4 regions of the Streptomyces sp. NPDC003042 genome follow, and region 1 is predicted to be linked to each of the others. Evidence: riboswitches for the same ligand, from Rfam matches in the RefSeq annotation. Region 1 holds a riboswitch; each other region holds the start of a gene.
The links. Region 1 has a riboswitch for cobalamin ahead of ACWDYJ_RS30070 (ribonucleoside-diphosphate reductase subunit alpha). Riboswitches for the same ligand answer to the same signal wherever they lie in the genome.
Positions count from the first base shown of each region.

Region 2: linked by a shared signal. The riboswitch ahead of ACWDYJ_RS34815 (energy-coupling factor ABC transporter permease) and the one ahead of ACWDYJ_RS30070 (ribonucleoside-diphosphate reductase subunit alpha) in region 1 are both predicted to bind cobalamin.
Region 3: linked by a shared signal. The riboswitch ahead of ACWDYJ_RS02130 (cobalamin biosynthesis protein) and the one ahead of ACWDYJ_RS30070 (ribonucleoside-diphosphate reductase subunit alpha) in region 1 are both predicted to bind cobalamin.
Region 4: linked by a shared signal. The riboswitch ahead of ACWDYJ_RS28785 (FecCD family ABC transporter permease) and the one ahead of ACWDYJ_RS30070 (ribonucleoside-diphosphate reductase subunit alpha) in region 1 are both predicted to bind cobalamin.

Region 1 is NZ_JBSFTP010000083.1:17,773-21,974, reverse strand. Features, by position in the region: gene ACWDYJ_RS30090 (carbon starvation CstA family protein) at 1-770, shown strand, start outside; gene ACWDYJ_RS30085 (YbdD/YjiX family protein) at 767-961, shown strand; gene ACWDYJ_RS30080 (Uma2 family endonuclease) at 1,016-1,600, opposite strand; gene ACWDYJ_RS30075 (GNAT family N-acetyltransferase) at 1,677-2,171, shown strand; cobalamin riboswitch at 2,213-2,346, shown strand; gene ACWDYJ_RS30070 (ribonucleoside-diphosphate reductase subunit alpha) at 2,490-4,202, shown strand, end outside.
Region 2 is NZ_JBSFTP010000132.1:2,608-6,809, reverse strand. Features, by position in the region: gene ACWDYJ_RS34835 (PadR family transcriptional regulator) at 1-20, opposite strand, end outside; gene ACWDYJ_RS34830 (energy-coupling factor ABC transporter ATP-binding protein) at 51-878, opposite strand; gene cbiQ (cobalt ECF transporter T component CbiQ) at 875-1,624, opposite strand; gene ACWDYJ_RS34820 (energy-coupling factor ABC transporter substrate-binding protein) at 1,628-1,978, opposite strand; gene ACWDYJ_RS34815 (energy-coupling factor ABC transporter permease) at 1,975-2,676, opposite strand; cobalamin riboswitch at 2,706-2,902, opposite strand; gene ACWDYJ_RS34810 (flavodoxin family protein) at 2,993-3,724, shown strand; gene ACWDYJ_RS34805 (hypothetical protein) at 4,096-4,202, shown strand, end outside.
Region 3 is NZ_JBSFTP010000002.1:180,555-184,756, reverse strand. Features, by position in the region: gene ACWDYJ_RS02145 (alpha/beta hydrolase family protein) at 1-428, opposite strand, end outside; gene ACWDYJ_RS02140 (anion permease) at 749-2,029, shown strand; gene ACWDYJ_RS02135 (hypothetical protein) at 2,070-2,291, shown strand; cobalamin riboswitch at 2,457-2,610, shown strand; gene ACWDYJ_RS02130 (cobalamin biosynthesis protein) at 2,648-3,607, shown strand; gene ACWDYJ_RS02125 (cobyric acid synthase) at 3,604-4,202, shown strand, end outside.
Region 4 is NZ_JBSFTP010000075.1:29,684-33,885, reverse strand. Features, by position in the region: gene ACWDYJ_RS28795 (DUF6326 family protein) at 1-362, shown strand, start outside; gene tnpC (IS66 family transposase) at 437-1,870, opposite strand; cobalamin riboswitch at 2,163-2,298, shown strand; gene ACWDYJ_RS28785 (FecCD family ABC transporter permease) at 2,482-3,510, shown strand; gene ACWDYJ_RS28780 (ABC transporter ATP-binding protein) at 3,510-4,202, shown strand, end outside.

The DNA of each region.
Region 1 (4,202 bases):
CCTTCTGGTACCACTTCGCCATCATGTTCGAGGCCCTCTTCATCCTGACGACGGTCGACGCGGGCACCCGCGTCGGGCGGTTCATGCTCCAGGACACCCTCGGCAACGTGCACAAGTCCTTCAAGGAGGTCAGCTGGAAGCCGGGCGTGTGGCTGGCGAGCGCGGTCGTCGTCGGCGGCTGGGGCTACTTCCTGTGGGTCGGCGTCAAGGACCCGCTGGGCGGCATCAACCAGCTCTTCCCGCTGTTCGGCATCGCGAACCAGCTGCTCGCGGCGGTGGCCCTGGCCGTCTGCACGACCCTGCTGATCAAGTCCGGACGGCTCAAGTGGGCCTGGATCACGGGTGTTCCGCTCGCCTGGGACGTGGCCGTCACCCTCACCGCCAGCTACCAGAAGATCTTCTCCGAGGACGTGAAGGTCGGCTTCTTCGCGCAGCGCGAGAAGTACCAGACCGGCATCGACGCCGGGAAGGTGCTGCCGCCCGCCAAGAACATGGACGACATGCACACCGTGGTCACCAACGCCACGGTCGACGGCGTCCTGTCGGTGCTGTTCGCGGTCCTGATCATCGTGGTGCTGGCGGACGCGGCCCGGACCTGCTTCAAGGCCATCAGCAACCCGGAGTCCGTGAAGCTCTCCGAGGTCCCGTGGACCGAGTCGAAGATCGTCGCCCCGGCCGGTCTGATCGCGACGGCCGAGGAGAAGGCGGAACTCGCGACCGCCGGCCTCGACTCGGGCGGCGGCCGGGCGAAGGAGCCGGTGTCGTCATGAGCCTGCGCAGCGTCCTCGCGCGAGCCCGGTTCTACGTACGGGAGTTCTCGGGGGAGGCGGCCTACGACCGGTACGTCGCCCACGCCCGTTCCCACGCCCCGGACGCGGAGGTCATGACCCGCCGCGCCTTCGAACGCGAGCGCACGGACGCCCGCGAGGCGAACCCCCGCGAGGGCTTCCGCTGCTGCTGAGCCCATACGTACGCAGGGCCCCCGCCCATCCTGGGCGGGGGCCCTGCGGCGTGCTCAGCGCACCCAGTCCTTGAGGGGCTCGGTCTGGAGGGTGATGCCGACGGGTTCGGGAAGCTTGACTTCCTTGCCGAAGGGAACGGTGCGCACAGTCTCGTAGCGGTCGCCATCCGGGTCGCTGTGGACGAGAACCTGGCACTTGAGCCGGTCGATGAGGAGGTAGACGGGGATACCGGTCTGCGCATAAGCGCGCGGCTTCTCGATCCGGTCGCGCCGCTCGGTGTCGGAGTCCCACGTGGTCACCTCGACGGCCATCAGGATCGGGCTCGGATCCACCCAGTGGCCCTGTCCTACGAACGCGTCCTCGTGCGCCAGAACCCCGTCCGGAATGGCGCGGCCCTCCCGGTACTGTTCTGCCTTGATCCCCCGCCCTGGGTGCAGCCAGAACTCCGGGTGGTGCTGCACGCAGATCCGCGTCAGCCACAGAATGACCCGCCCGTGGTCCCCGTCCGGCATGGCCTTGCTCCTCAGCACCCCACCGATGAATTCCAGTCGCAGCCCCTCCGCCTCGCGGGCCGCTGTGCGGGCCAGGTGCTCGAACTCTTCGATCGTCATGTGGGGCCGGTCGGTCATCACGGTCATGCCTCGCTCACCTTCTTCGACGGTGCTCTCCGACGATAGCGCCGACGACCGACACCCGTCCGGCACACTCGACCGCATGGACATCTTGATCAGGCCGGCAGTGCCCGCCGAATACGAAGAGCTGGGCGAGCTCACCGCGCAGGCGTACTTGGGCGACGGGCTGCTGACCTCCGGCGAGGCGTACTACGCGGGCGTGCTGCGCGATGTCGCCGGCCGGGCCGCCGATGGGGAGGTCCTCGTCGCCGCGTACGAGGGCACCGTGCTCGGCGGCGTGACCTTCGCCCCGCCCGGGAGCCCGCTGGCCGACATCGCCGGGCCGGGCGAGGCGGAGTTCCGGATGCTGGCCGTTTCCCGCGAGGCCCGCGGGCGGGGCGTGGGCGAGGCCCTGGTCCGCGCCTGCGTGGCCCGCGCCCGGCAGTTGGAGGGCGTCACGCACCTGGTGCTGTCCACCCAGCGCGGCATGACCGGCGCCCAGCGGATCTACGAACGGCTCGGCTTCGTCCGTACTCCGGAGCGGGACTGGGCCCCGGTTCCGGGGCTGACGCTCCTCACGTACCGACTGGAGCTGTAGCCGCGCCGACACAACATGTGGGGGGTCACGCAAGCGGGCGCCCCCACATGTATGCTCAAGGCTGCTGTCGCCGCAGGGGAATCCGGTGCGAATCCGGAACTGTCCCGCAACGGTATGAAGTGCACCCCTTCGTGCACCCGCAAGTCCGAGGACCTGCCGACAGCGCGCCCGGCTCGACCGAACCGGGTGCCGATACGTCCGGGCCTCGCGGTTGGGCCGGTGGACGCCATGCGGTGTACGCGTACCTGCCACGCCCGCATGCGCTCCGTCGCGCCCCGCCCCGCCGATGACCGGGCCGAGCGAGGGAGAGCTCCCCCCGTGACCATCGCGCCTGCCGCACCGCGCGCCGAGTCCGTTCCGTCCGACCCGCAAGGTCCTGGGGCCGCGCTGCTGCGCACCCTGACCGAGCTGACGGCCGACCTCCCCGACACCGACCCCGGCAAGGTCGCCGCCGCCGCCCTGCGCGGGCGCAGCTCCGTCGCCGACGAGGCCGAACTGCGCGGACTGGCCACCGAGGCCGCGGCGGGCCTGATCTCCGAGGACCCGGCGTACTCCCGTCTCGCCGCCCGGCTGTTGACGCTGGCCGTCGCCGCCGAGGCCGCCGGCCAGGGCGCCACCTCCTTCGCCGCCTCCGTGGAGGTCGGTCACCGCGAGGGGCTCATCGCCGACCGTACGGCCTCCTTCGTACGGACCCACGCGCGCCGCCTGGACGCGCTGGTCGAGCACGCCCTCGCCGAAGGCGCGGACGACCGCTTCGGCTTCTTCGGCCTGCGGACGCTGCACAGCCGCTACCTGCTGCGCCACCCGATCACCCGCCAGGTCATCGAGACCCCGCAGTACTTCATGCTGCGCGTGGCCTGCGGCCTCGCCGCGGACGAAAGCATCCCGGCCGTCGAGGAAGTGGCCTCGCTCTACCGACTGATGAGCCGCCTCGACTACCTGCCGTCCTCCCCCACGCTCTTCAACTCCGGCACCCGGCACCCGCAGATGTCCTCCTGCTACCTGCTGGACTCCCCGCTGGACGAGCTCGACTCGATCTACGACCGCTACCACCAGGTGGCGCGCCTGTCCAAGCACGCGGGCGGCATCGGTCTCTCGTACTCCCGCATCCGCGCCCGCGGTTCGCTGATCCGCGGCACCAACGGCCACTCCAACGGCATCGTGCCGTTCCTGAAGACCCTCGACGCCTCCGTCGCCGCCGTGAACCAGGGCGGCCGGCGCAAGGGCGCCGCCGCCGTCTACCTGGAGACCTGGCACGCGGACATCGAGGAGTTCCTGGAGCTGCGTGACAATACCGGTGAGGACCAGCGCCGTACGCACAACCTGAACCTGGCCCACTGGGTGCCGGACGAGTTCATGCGCCGCGTGAATTCCGACGCCGACTGGTCGCTGTTCTCCCCGGCCGACGTGCCCGAGCTCGTCGACCTGTGGGGCGACGCGTTCGACGCCGCGTACCGCAAGGCCGAGGCGGACGGCCTGGCGCGCAAGACCATGCCCGCCCGCGACCTGTACGGCCGGATGATGCGCACCCTCGCGCAGACCGGCCAGGGCTGGATGACCTTCAAGGACGCCTCCAACCGCACGGCGAACCAGACCGCCGAGCCGGGCTCGGTCGTCCACTCCTCCAACCTGTGCACCGAGATCATCGAGGTCACCAACGACGGCGAGACGGCCGTCTGCAACCTCGGCTCGGTCAACATGGGCGCCTTCGTCGTGGAGGGGGAGATCGACTGGGAGCGTCTGGACGAGACCGTCCGCACCGCCGTGACCTTCCTCGACCGCGTCGTGGACATCAACTTCTACCCGACCGAGCAGGCCGGCCGCTCCAACGCCCGCTGGCGTCCGGTGGGTCTGGGCGCGATGGGCCTGCAGGACGTCTTCTTCAAGCTGAAGCTGCCCTTCGACTCCCCCGAGGCGAAGGCGCTGTCCACGAAGCTCTCCGAGCGGATCATGCTCGCCGCGTACGAGGCCTCCTGCGACCTCGCCGAGCGCAGCGGCCCGCTCCCGGCCTGGGACAAGACCCGCACCGCG
Region 2 (4,202 bases), on a different contig from region 1:
ATGGCGTGCGGGAGCGACATGCCGACATCCTAAGTTTGCGCGGCGTGCGGTCAGCCGCGTACCGACTTCCACGCGGACAGCTCCTGCGGGGTACGGGGGCCGGGGGCGCCCGGGGCCAGCAGGCCGTGCGTGCGGAGCAGGGCCGTCACCGCCGGGGACCAGGCCTGGCGCAGGCCCGCCGACGTGAGGAGGGCCGGGTCCGACAAGAGGGTCGGCGCCGGGCCCACGCGGATGCCCGACGGGGTCAGGACCGCCGCGTCGTCGGCCCAGCGCACCGCGAGGTCCACGTCGTGCGTGGCCATCACCACCGTCGTGTCCGTGAGGCCGGCCAGGACGTCCAGCAGCCGCTCCTGGCCGTCCGGGTCCAGCCCGGCCGTCGGCTCGTCCAGGATCAGCACGCGCGGGGCCATCGCCACCGCGCCCGCGATCGCCGCCCGCTTGCGCTGCCCGTACGAGAGCAGGTGGGTCGGGCGGTCCCGCAGCGCCGTGATGTCCAGGGCCTTCAGTGCGGCGTCGACCCGCTGCCGGACCTCCGGCGCGGGCAGGCCCAGGTTCATCGGGCCGAAGGAGACGTCCTGTTCCACCGAGGCGGCGAAGAGCTGGTCGTCCGGGTCCTGGACCACCAGCTGCACCGCCGTCCGCAGCCGGGTCAGCCCGGACCGGTCGTACGTCACCGCCGTGCCGTCGAGCCGCAGCGTGCCCGAACCCGGCCGCAGGCCCCCGCTCAGCAGCCGCATCAGCGTGGTCTTGCCGCTGCCGTTGCGGCCCAGCAGGACCAGCGCCCGTCCCTCGGCGATGCCGAAGTCCACGCCGGACAGCACCGCGGGCCCGTCCTCGTACGCGTAGCCCGCGCCGACCAGTTCCACCAACGGACTCAACGGGAGAGCTCCTTCAGTACGAGGGTTGCGGCGACCAGCCCGGTCAGGAGGGCGGCGGACGCCGTCAGGAACCGCCAGGACAGCGCCGCCCGCGGTACGAGCACCCGCAGCGCGCCGTCGTACCCGCGCCCGGCCAGCCCCTCCTGGAGCCGCGCCGCGCGGTCGAAGGCCCGGACGAACGAGGTCGCGGCGAGCCCGGCGACCGAACGCCACGCCGCCGCCCGGCCGGTGTTCCCGAGGCGGGCCGCCTGCGCCCGCCGGACCTGGGCCAGGGAGTCCAGCAGCAGGAAGCCGATCCGGTACATGACCAGGGCCACGTCCACCACGGGGGCCGGCACCCCGGCCCGGACCAGCCGGGGAAGGACGTCCGAGACGGGGGTGGTGAAGGCGAAGAGCAGCACGCCGAGCGAGGCCGCCGACGTACGCAGCAGCAGTTCCCCGGCGTGCCGCAGGCCGTCAGGGGCCGGCGCGAGGAACCCGTCCGGCCCCCCGACGGAGACCAGCAGCGGCAGCGCCCCGGTGAAGCAGAAGCCCAGCGGGATCCGGAAGGCCCGCCACAGCTGCCGCCCGGCCACCCCGGCGGGCCCCAGCAATACGGCCAGGGTCGCCGCGGCGACCAGCGGCCCGCCGGGCCAGGGCGGCAGGCACACGGCGGTGACGGTCAGCCCGAACCCCAACAGGGCCTTCTCCAGCGGGTGGCGGCGCCGCCAGCGGCTGCTGTGCGCCGCCACGTCGATCGGCAGCACCGCCTACGGCTCCGGCGTGGCGGAGGGCGCCCCGGCCCCGGCCTCGGACCCCGCTGCGGCGGCGGCCTGGCGCCGGCCCGTACGGACGCCGAAGTAGTACGCGAGCACGCCCGCGCCGAGCGCCGCCTGGAGGGCGAACAGCGCCGACTCGATCTCCGCCGAGGGGGGTTCGTACAGGGGGGAGAACCACGGCTCGTAGTCCGGCTCGATCTCGGTGATGGCCGCCTCCGCCTGCGCGTCGGCGCCCGCGAACGGCTCCTCCTGGCCGTCGCCCAGCCCCAGCGCGAGCGGGAGCACGGCCAGCGCCGCCACCAGGAGCAGCAGCAGGGTGTTGATCTTCGCGTTCCTGGTCATCGGTTCGTCGCCTCCTGCCGCGCCTTGGTGCCACCGGTCAGCCGGGCGACGCCCAGGCGCACCAGGTCGGACTTGCTGGACTGCATCAGCAGCCGCACCACGAGCACGGTCAGCAGCCCTTCGCTGACCGCGAGCGGGATCTGGGTGAGCGCGAAGATGCCCGCGAACTTCTCCAGGGAGCCGACGAATCCGCTGCCCGGGTCCGGGAAGGCGAGCGCCAGCTGGACGGAGGTCACGCAGTAGGTGACCAGGTCGGCGAAGAAGGCACCGAAGAACACGGTCACCATCAGCGGTACGTCGAACTTCCGCAGCAGCCGGTAGACGGCGTAGCCCGCCCACGGCCCGGCGACCGCCATCGAGAAGACGTTGGCACCGAGGGTTGTGAGCCCGCCGTGCGCCAGCAGCAGGGCCTGGAACAGCAGGGTGATGGTGCCGAGCACCGCCATGATCGGCGGCCGGAAGAGGATGGCGCCGAGCCCGGTCCCGGTGGGGTGCGAGCAACTGCCCGTCACGGAGGGGATCTTCAGGGCGGACAGGACAAAAGTGAACGCTCCGGACGCCCCGAGCAGCAGCGTGCTCTCCGGGTTGGCCTTGACCTCACGGGTCAGGGCGCGGACACCGTGGACGACGAAGGGAGCGGATGCGGCGCCCCAGGCGACCGCGTGCAAAGGGGGCAGGAACCCCTCGGCTATATGCATGAGTAGAGAGACCTCTCCAGCACCTCGTGGATGGACGACGCGCCCCGGCCGGTCTCCTGGCTCACGGGTACTGATGCCCTGAACTCCGCCTTCCCGGGGCCGTACGGTCTCCCGCGCGGTCCCAGTGGCTTTCCCGCAGGAGTGGAGCCGGACTTCCCGATCACAGTGGCGAGGGCCGCACCGGTTTTCCACCGGTTTCCCGAACACCAAGGCCCGCTGACCCTAGTCGCCCGCGCCGACCGGTACCAACCCCAAGGCGGCCCGGACGGGCGCGGCGCGCTGGCGATCCCGGCCGGCGGTGGGCAGGGTGGGGGGCGTGCCCGACGATTCCGCCACCGCGAACCACCCCGACTACTCGGACCTTTCCGCCGTCTACGTGAACTGCACCCTCAAGCGCTCGCCCGAGACCAGCAACACCGAGGGCCTGATCTCCAGGAGCCGCGCCGTCATGGAGGCCGCCGGCGCCCGGACGTCCCTGATCCGGGCGGTCGACCACGACATCGCTACGGGTGTCTGGCCGGACATGACCGACCACGGCTGGGAGAGCGATCAGTGGCCGGTCCTCTACAGCCAGATCATGGACGCCGACATCCTGGTGCTCTGCGGCCCCATCTGGCTCGGGGACAACAGCTCCGTCATGAAGCAGGTCATCGAGCGGCTCTACGCCTGCTCCTCCCTGCTGAACGACCGGGGGCAGTACGCCTATTACGGCCGGGTGGGCGGGGCGCTCATCACCGGCAACGAGGACGGCGTCAAGCACTGCGCCATGAACATCCTGTACAGCCTCCAGCACCTGGGCTACGCCATCCCGCCGCAGGCCGACGCGGGCTGGATCGGCGAGGCCGGGCCCGGGCCCTCGTACCTCGACCCCGGTTCGGGCGGGCCGGAGAACGACTTCACCAACCGCAACACGACCTTCATGTCGTGGAACCTGATGCACCTCGCCGCGCTCCTCAAGCGCGCGGGCGGCATGCCGGCCCATGGCAACCAGCGGTCCGAGTGGGACGCGGGCTGCCGCTTCGACTTCCCCAATCCCGAGCACCGCTGACCCGGTGACGACCTGTCGTCGACCCGACGGGCAGCCCGCCGACGCACGTTTCGAGGGCGATGGCCGGGCAGGCGTAGGCAACCCCATGTGCGGTCGCGGAGTTGGCAGTTGACTGTGCTCACCGTGTTGACTGTGTTGATCGTGTTGACTTCGGCGGAGATCCACCAGGATCGCTGCCCAGCACACCCGTCCCGCATCTCAGGAAGGAAACCGGCGTGACTTTCGGGGGACCGAACCCGTACGGCCCGATATCGCGGCCGAACGGGGGTCAGCCACCGCCGCCGCCGGGCGTGCCGCCGCAGCCCGGTCCCAGCCAGTACCCGCACCCCGGGCCGCATCCCTTTCCGGGGCCGCCGCCCTACGCCCCGTACGTGCCGCCCCGTTCGCTGTGGCAGCAGTTCCGCGACGGTGACTGGCCTCCGCTGCTGGAACTGCTGCGGCGGGTGCCCGTCCACGGCTGCGTGTGGGGTGTGTTCCT
Region 3 (4,202 bases), on a different contig from region 1:
AGCTCGCCGGGGACGTCCACGTCGGCGTGGTCGAGGCCGAGGGCGGTGCGCGGGTTGCCCAGGTGGACCTGGGGGGTGAGCGTGACACGGGTGCCGGGGTCGAGGCTGCCGTGGGTGACGGCGAGGAGGCGACGTACGACGGTGTCGGGTTCATGGGGGACGTCGGCGAGGACGGGGCCGACCACCGCGTGCACTCCCGGCGCGTCCAGCCCGTAGGTACCGGGGCGCAGGGACGCCGCCGAGCGGGTCAGCACGACCCGTCCCGCGGCGGTGGAGTGGACGCTGAGCCGGGGGCCGCCGCGCAGGGGGCGGCCCGGTTCGGGGCGCAGGGCGACGTCGGCGGCGTACCGGCCGGCCGCGACAGCGGCTGCTCCGGCACCGATCAGGGTCGTGGTGACGGCCGCTGCCGTCACTGTGGCGGTACGCACCGCTCCAGTGTCGAGGCGCGGGGGCGGACGGGCCACCGGAGGAGATCGTTCCGGGCGGGGCGGCGAAGAGGCGGTCCGGAGGTGATCTGGGTCTCCTTCGGGGTCCACCGGGGCGGGCCTCCGCACCGGAGGTCCCGGGTGGAGCGGTTCATTCACCCGGCTTTGACGTGCATTAATCGATGGATCTACGGCAGAATCGGGACGAAGGTCCCGATCGCGCGCCGAGGGGGGACACCATCGCGCCCCACTCAGTTCACCTTCCGTTCATCCAGATTGCCTACGGTCGCCGAGCCACTGACGTCAAACAGAAGCCTGGGTAAATGGAGCACATAACGCTTCTCCTCGGGATCGTGATCATTACCGCTCTCGTGTTCGACTTCACGAACGGTTTCCACGACACGGCCAACGCGATGGCCACCACCATCTCGACCGGCGCCCTCAAGCCCAAGACTGCGGTGGCGATGTCCGCCGTGCTGAACCTCGTCGGCGCCTTCATGTCCGTGGAGGTCGCCAAGACGATTTCCAAGGGCCTGGTCAACGAGGAAGGCATCCAGCCAGAAGTGATCTTCGCCGCCCTGGTCGGCGCGATCCTCTGGAATCTCGTCACCTGGCTGGTCGGACTTCCTTCCAGCTCCTCCCACGCCCTGATGGGCGGCCTGATCGGCGCCGCGGTGGCCTCGGCCGGCATCGGCGCGGTCAACGGCAGCGTCGTCGTCACCAAGGTGCTCATCCCGGCGATCGCCGCTCCGCTCGTGGCCGGCCTGGCCGCGCTGCTGGCAGCCAAGATCACGTACAAGCTCGGCAACAGGGTCGGCGAGAAGACCTCCGCCAAGGGCTACCGCACCGGTCAGATCGCCTCGGCCGGTCTCGTCTCCCTCGCGCACGGCACCAACGACGCGCAGAAGACGATGGGCATCATCACGCTGGCGCTCATCGCCGGGAACGCCCTGCCGGCCGGCGCCAACCCGCCGGTGTGGGTCATCGTCTCCGCCGGTCTGGCCATCGCGATGGGCACCTACCTGGGCGGCTGGCGCATCATCCGCACCATGGGCAAGGGGCTCACCGACCTTCAGCCGCAGCAGGGCTTCGCCGCCCAGACCTCGGCCGCCAGCGTCATCCTGGCCTCCTCCAGCCTCGGCTTCTCCCTCTCCACCACCCACGCGTGCTCCGGTGCGGTCATGGGTGCGGGCCTGGGCCGCAAGGGCGGCGTGGTCCGCTGGTCCACCGCCACCCGGATGTTCATCGCCTGGGGCCTGACCCTGCCGGCCGCCGCTCTGGTCGCCGCCGGTGCCGAGCTGGTCATGCGCAGCGGTGACATCGGCGTCGCGGCCGTCACGGTCTTCCTCGTGGCCTCCTGCGTGGCCATCTGGTTCATCTCGCGCCGTCAGGTCATCGACCACCACAACGTCAACGACGTGGAGCCGGTCACCGGGGACACCGCGGCCGAGCAGCCCGGTGTCGTCACCACGGCCATGGCCATGGTCGCCGTCCCGCCGGCCACCGTCGCGGCCGGTACGACCGCCGCCGTGACCGACGAGGACCTCAGGGCGACCATCCCGGCCGCCACGACCACTCCGGCGGCTCCGGCCGCCGCGGTCTGACCGAGACATACAGAGACCGAGACATTCAGAAAGCGGCAGTATGAAGATCGACTGGGCAGCACTCGGCTCCGTCTTCGGGGTCAGCCTCACCGCCACCGTCGCGCTCGTGGCCCTCTTCACGCTGGGCCTGGTGGGCCTCTCCAAGCACGAGGCCGCCACCGAGCAGGGCGGGGCCGCCACCCTGGCCCGCAGCGGCGCCTACGCCTGCTTCGCGCTCGTCGCGGGGGCCGTCGCGTACGGGATCTACCTGATCGTCAGCTGAGACGCCACAGGTGAAAGCTCCTTCCGGTTCTTCCGGAGGGAGCTTTCGCATGCCCGGCGCGCGTTCTCACGGCCCGCGTTCTCACGGCGGGGCGACGGCGGGGCGACGGCGCGGTGACCGCGGGCCGACGGCGAGTCAGCGCCAGGTCAACGGCAAGTTGACGGGCGTTCTCGGTGCGTGGTGGACTGCCCGAGCCAATACGGCGGCATGGAGAGGAAGTCCGGTGCGAATCCGGCGCGGTCCCGCCACTGTCACCGGGAAGCGCACGCGGTGCGTGCGCCCCGGGAGCCAGGAACTCTCGCCGCCGGACACGTCGAACCAGGGCGCGGACCCTGAGTGAGGACATACCTGCCACCATGCGTGCCGATCGCGTTTTCGCGTACGGCGCCACGGCGGGCCTGATCGGCGACCGGATCCTCGGGGATCCGCGCCGAGGGCACCCCGTGGCCGCCTTCGGACGAGCCGCCGCCGCTGTCGAACGCGCCCTGTGGCGCGACGACCGCGCCCGGGGCGTCCTCCATACCCTGGTGTGCGCGGGGGGCGCGGCCGCCGTCGGCGCGCTGGGCGCCCGCGCCGTGCGCTCCCGGCCCGCGGCCACCCGTATCGCCCTGACCACCGTGGCCACCTGGGCCGTGGTCGGGGGCACCTCGCTCGGCCGGGAGGCCCGCGCCATCGGCGGGGCGCTCGCCGCCGGGGACGCCGAGGTGGCCCGGGAGCGGCTGCCGCACCTGTGCGGGCGCGACCCGCAGGCCCTGGACGAGCAGCAGATGGCGCGCGCCGTCGTGGAATCGGTCGCGGAGAACACCTCCGACGCCGTGGTCGGGGCGCTGGTGTGGGGAGCCGTCGCCGGGGTGCCCGGGCTGTTGGCCTTCCGCGCCGTGAACACCCTCGACGCCATGGTGGGCCACAAGTCGCCCCGCTACCTGCGCTACGGCTGGGCCTCGGCGCGGCTGGACGACCTGGCCGGCTGGCCGGGGGCACGGCTGACGGCGCTCGCCGCCGTGGTCGCCGGCCCCGACCGGCGGGGAGCCGTACGGGCCTGGCGCGCGGACGCCGCCGGGCACCCGAGCCCCAACGCCGGCCCGGTGGAGGCCTCCTTCGCCGGGGCGCTCGGCGTACGGCTGGGCGGGACGCTGGCGTACGGCGGGCGGGTCGAGCACCGGGCCGTGCTGAACGGTGAGGCGGGGCGGCCGGTGGAGGTCGCTGACATCGAGCGGGCGGTGCGGCTGTCGCGGCGGGTGACGTGGCTGGCACTGGCTTCATGTGTGACGTTGCGGTTTGCCATGTCACGGTGCACTCGGAGGGGGCGCGGATGAGCGGTGCGAAGCGCGGCGGCGGACTGCTGGTCGCGGGCACGACGTCGGACGCGGGCAAGAGCGTGGTCACGGCGGGCATCTGCCGCTGGCTGGCGCGCGAAGGCGTGAAGGTGGCCCCGTTCAAGGCGCAGAACATGTCGCTGAACTCGTTCGTGACGCGCGAGGGCGCCGAGATAGGCCGTGCGCAGGCGATGCAGGCCCAGGCGGCCCGCGTGGAGCCGACGGCGCTGATGAACCCGGTACTGCTCAAGCCCGGCAGCGACCGCAGCAGCCAGGTGGTGCTCCTGGGCAAGCCGGTGGGCGAGATGAGTGCGCGCGGCTACCACGGGGGTCGGCAGGAGCAGTTGCTCGGCATCGTCACGGACTGCCTGGAGCAGCTGCGGGGCACGTATGACGCCGTGATCTGCGAGGGGGCGGGAAGTCCGGCCGAGATCAACCTGCGCCGGACCGACATCGTGAACATGGGCATCGCGCGGGCCGCCCGCTTCCCGGTGGTCGTGGTGGGGGACATCGACCGGGGCGGGGTCTTCGCCTCCTTCTTCGGGACGACGGCGTTGCTGTCCCCCGAGGACCAGTCGCTGATCGCGGGGTACCT
Region 4 (4,202 bases), on a different contig from region 1:
TCGACGACATCCTGGCCGGCATCGTCCACGAGTTCGACATCGGTCCAACCTTTGTCGCCATTGCGCTCACGCTCATGGCCATCCCGATCCTCATGATCCTGCTCTCCGCGACACTGCCCGCCCGTGTCAACCGCACCATCAACCTCGTCGTAGCAACGCTCTACATCCCCGTCTCGATGTTCAACGCGGTAGGGGAGTCCTGGACCTACTTCTACTTCTACGGCCTCTCCATCGGACTCGAGGTGCTGCTCCTGGCCTTCATCCTGCGCTCCGCCTGGACCTGGCCACGCCGCACCGCATCACCGGCGACCCTGGCAGCCAGCCTCGACAGCGAGCCACTCCGCAGGCCGCAGCAGGCGTGACTGCCCGCCCCGCGCCCGACCATCCTTCGCTCGCGCCACCCGCGGGCACGGTCCATTCAGCGGTGACCTGATGGTCATGCCGGTGTGGCGATGCTCCAGGGATCGCCCAGAAAGGCGTTGCGTAGGGCTGTGAAGACCTCGACGCCGTGGGCTTTGGCCGTGGCGATGTAGGAACGGACGCGGCAGAACGCGGTGAGTCCTCGCATGCTGCGCCAGCTCCCGCTGATCTTGGCTTGGAGCTTGGCCATCCTGATCGCCTGCTCGGCTGGGTTGTCGGTCCACTCGACGTGGAAGTCCAGGGTGAAGTTGAGGACTTGATCGACTCGCTCACGCATCCGTTTCGCCAGCTTGTAGGCGTCGTGGCTGCGGCCGGCGGTCCCGGGGGTGTTCGCGTCGATGCCCTGCTGCGCGGTGTTGAGATACAGATCCCGCAGGCTCTGGCTCGTGGTCGTGGACAGGCCGGCCGCGCCCTGCGTGATCGCGGTGTCGACGGGGCGTCGTGCCTTCTCCAAGGTCTGGCGCATCTGCTCGGCCCACGCCTGATGTTCGGGGTCGGACTCCCACACGGCCTTGAGGTCGCGCAGCAGGTGAGCGCAGCACAGTTGCACCTGGGTGACCTTCCCGCCACGGGTGGTGTCGCTGTATTTGTGGTAGCCGTGCCAGTCATCGCGGATGAGCACTCCGGCGAAGCGCGGCAGGATGTCGAAGCCGTCCATGGCGGCGTGGCTGCGGGTCTGGTGCGCGCCGTACCAGATCAGATTGTCGGTGCGGGCGGTGTAGACGTAGCCGGTCGCGCCGTTGACCGGCACCGGGGTCTCGTCGTGGTGCAGCCGCGGCGCGGCGGCCAACGCGCGTTTCAGGTCGGTCTCGAAACCGACCAGCCGCGTCGACAGTCGCCGCAGGCAGGAGGCGACGAACCCGGTGGACACCGGGCAGCCGAACAGTTCCGCGAGCATCTCAGCGGTCCGCTCCATGCTGACATGCCCGCGATAAGCGATGTGCGCGGCGAACGCCCGCACGTTCGGGCCGTAACAGACCGGCCCGGACACCCCCGCCGGAGGCGGCGCCTGGGTGAGGTGCCCGGCCGAGCACCGCCGCCGCATCAGATCGAACTGGACCTTGCGCAGCGTCACCGGCGGGACGTCCCACTGCTGGACCGGGGTGAACCCCTCACCAGGGGCGTTCGAATCCAGACACTCGCCGCAGGTCGAGCACTCGGCGGGCTCGACTGGCACTGTGTCAGCCAACTCCGAGACCGGCGCGAACTCCAGGCCCGAGCCCGGGTGTCCCCGCTGCCCACCGGGCTTGCGGTCCTTGGACCGTTCTCGCCGCGAGTTCGCCTTATGCCGCTTGGCTGACGGTTCCCGACTGCCCGAACGCGCCGGTCGTGCAGGAGCGGATCGCCGCCGCGCTCGACGGCCGGGCGGCGGAGGTGGAGCTGGTCGAGGTGCGCGAGGAGGAAGAGGCCGCGCTGGGGCATGACCGGCTCGCCCACCGTGCTGATCAATGGCGCCGACCCGTTCGCGGTGGCGGGGGCCGCGCCGAGCGTCTCGTGCCGCCTGTACCGGGACGCGGACGCCCGCACCGACGGGGCGCCGAGTGTGGAGGCCCTGCGCGCCAGGCCCTCACGGGCGGGGGCAGCCGACCCATTGCAGCACCTGTTGTTGGCGTTCGTTTAGCTGTCGGGTCGCTGGCCGTGTTCTGCCGGTCCATCGTCTTCATCGGCCTGAGCACATTGGCTGCAGCACTCGGGCTCAGGGCCGTATCCGCTCGGCCCGCACGGCGCCGTGCCGGGAGCGCGCTAAGCTGCACACGCCCCGCGGGGGAAGTCCGGTGGAAGTCCGGCGCTGACCCGCAACGGTAGGCGGAGTGACGAACCTGTAGGCAGGTCCGTCCCCCGTGAGCCCGATTACCCGCGGCGGTGAAGGCTCCTGACAACTCGCCGTGGACTGCGAGAGGGTGCTGCGCCGGACGCACCACGTCGCGGTCTGCTCCCTTGGCGTGTGGCACGGCCCGAGGCGAAGGCGATCCGCCCGTGGCCATACCTGTCGAACACAGCAGCGCTGCCGCGCCGCCGCACGCTTCCCGAACGGGCACCGGGCCGGCGCCGCCAAGACGCGTGCCGCTGCCACCTCTTCTCGCCGCCCTGTGCGTCGCGCTGGTGCTCTCCGTCGTCTGCGGGGCGGGGATCGGGGCTTCCGGACTCTCCTGGGGCGAGGTGCTGCGCTATCTCTGGTCGGGGCTGGCAGGTGGAGCGATAGCCCCCGACGAGGTGCCGGCGTACACCATCGTCTGGGAACTGCGCTTCCCGCGAGCCCTGCTGGCCGCGGTCGTCGGCGCAGGGCTCGCGGCCATCGGCGTCGCCGTGCAGGCCATGGTCCGCAACGCGCTCGCCGACCCCTTCGTCCTCGGCATCTCCTCGGGCGCGGCAGTCGGCGCCAACGCCGTCATGCTCTTCGGTGCGCTCGGCGCGCTCGGTATCTGGGCGCTGTCCACCGCCGCGTTCTTCTCCGCGCTGCTCGCCATGATGCTGGTGTACGCGATCGCCCGCACCGCTCGTGGTCTGACCCCGATGCGGCTGGTCCTCACGGGCAGCGCGATGTACTACGGCTTCTCGGCCGTCACCACGTTCATGGTGTTCGCGGCCGAGCGCGGTGAGGCGGCCCGCTCCGCGATGATGTGGCTGCTCGGCAGCCTCGGCGGCGCCAACTGGGCCTCCCTGCCCGTTGCCGCGGGCGCCGTGCTCGCCGGCCTCGTTCATCTCACGCTGTCGGCGCGCCGACTGAACGCGCTCGCCATGGGCGATGAGACGGCGGCCGCGCTGGGCGTGGACGCGGGGCGGCTGCGCAAGGAGCTCTTCGTGGTCTGCGCGGCCGTCACCGGGGCCGTGGTCGCCGTCAGCGGTGCGATCGGCTTCGTCGGACTGATGGTTCCCCACGGCGTACGCATGCTGGTCGGCGCCGACCACCGCCGGGTGCTGGCCGTCGCACCGCTGGCGGGCGCGGTCCTGATGATCTGGGTGGACATCCTCTCCCGCGTCGTGATGGCACCGACCGAACTGCCGGTGGGCGTACTGACCGCAGTCATCGGCGTGCCGTGCTTCGTCCTGCTGATGAGCCGCCGCTCGTACACCTTCGGAGGCGCGTGATGCGGATCGACATCGATGACCTGACGGTCGAGACCGCGGGCGCGCGGCTGGTCGAGGACGTCACCCTGCGGGTGGGCGGCGGGCAGCTCGTCGGGCTGGTCGGACCCAACGGCAGCGGCAAGTCCAGCCTGCTGCGCTGCGTCTACCGGGCGCTGCGCCCCACGGCCGGTACGGTCCGGCTCGGCGGGGAGGACCTGCACGCGATGAGCGCGCGCGACGGCGCCCGCCGGCTGGCCGCGCTACCCCAGGAGTCGGTCGCCGAGTTCGACTTCACGGTCACCGAGGTCGTAGCGATGGGACGGCTGCCGCACCAGAGTGCCACGGCCCGCACCACCGCCGGGGACCGGCAGGCCTGCGAGGCCGCGCTGGCGCGGGTCGGCGCCGGACACCTGGCCGACCGCGGCTTCCTCACGCTCTCGGGCGGGGAGAAGCAGCGGGTCCTGATCGCCCGCGCGCTGGCCCAGCAGCCGCAGGTGCTCGTGCTCGACGAGCCCACCAACCACCTCGACGTCGCCCAGCAGTTGGAAGTGCTGTCGCTGGTGCGCGGCAGCGGGCTCACCGTGCTCACCGCACTCCACGACCTCAACCTCGCCGCCGTCCACTGCGACCTGCTCTACGTCATCGAGCACGGCCGGATCGTCGCCTCCGGCGCTCCGTACGACGTACTCACGACCGAACTGCTGACCGAGGTC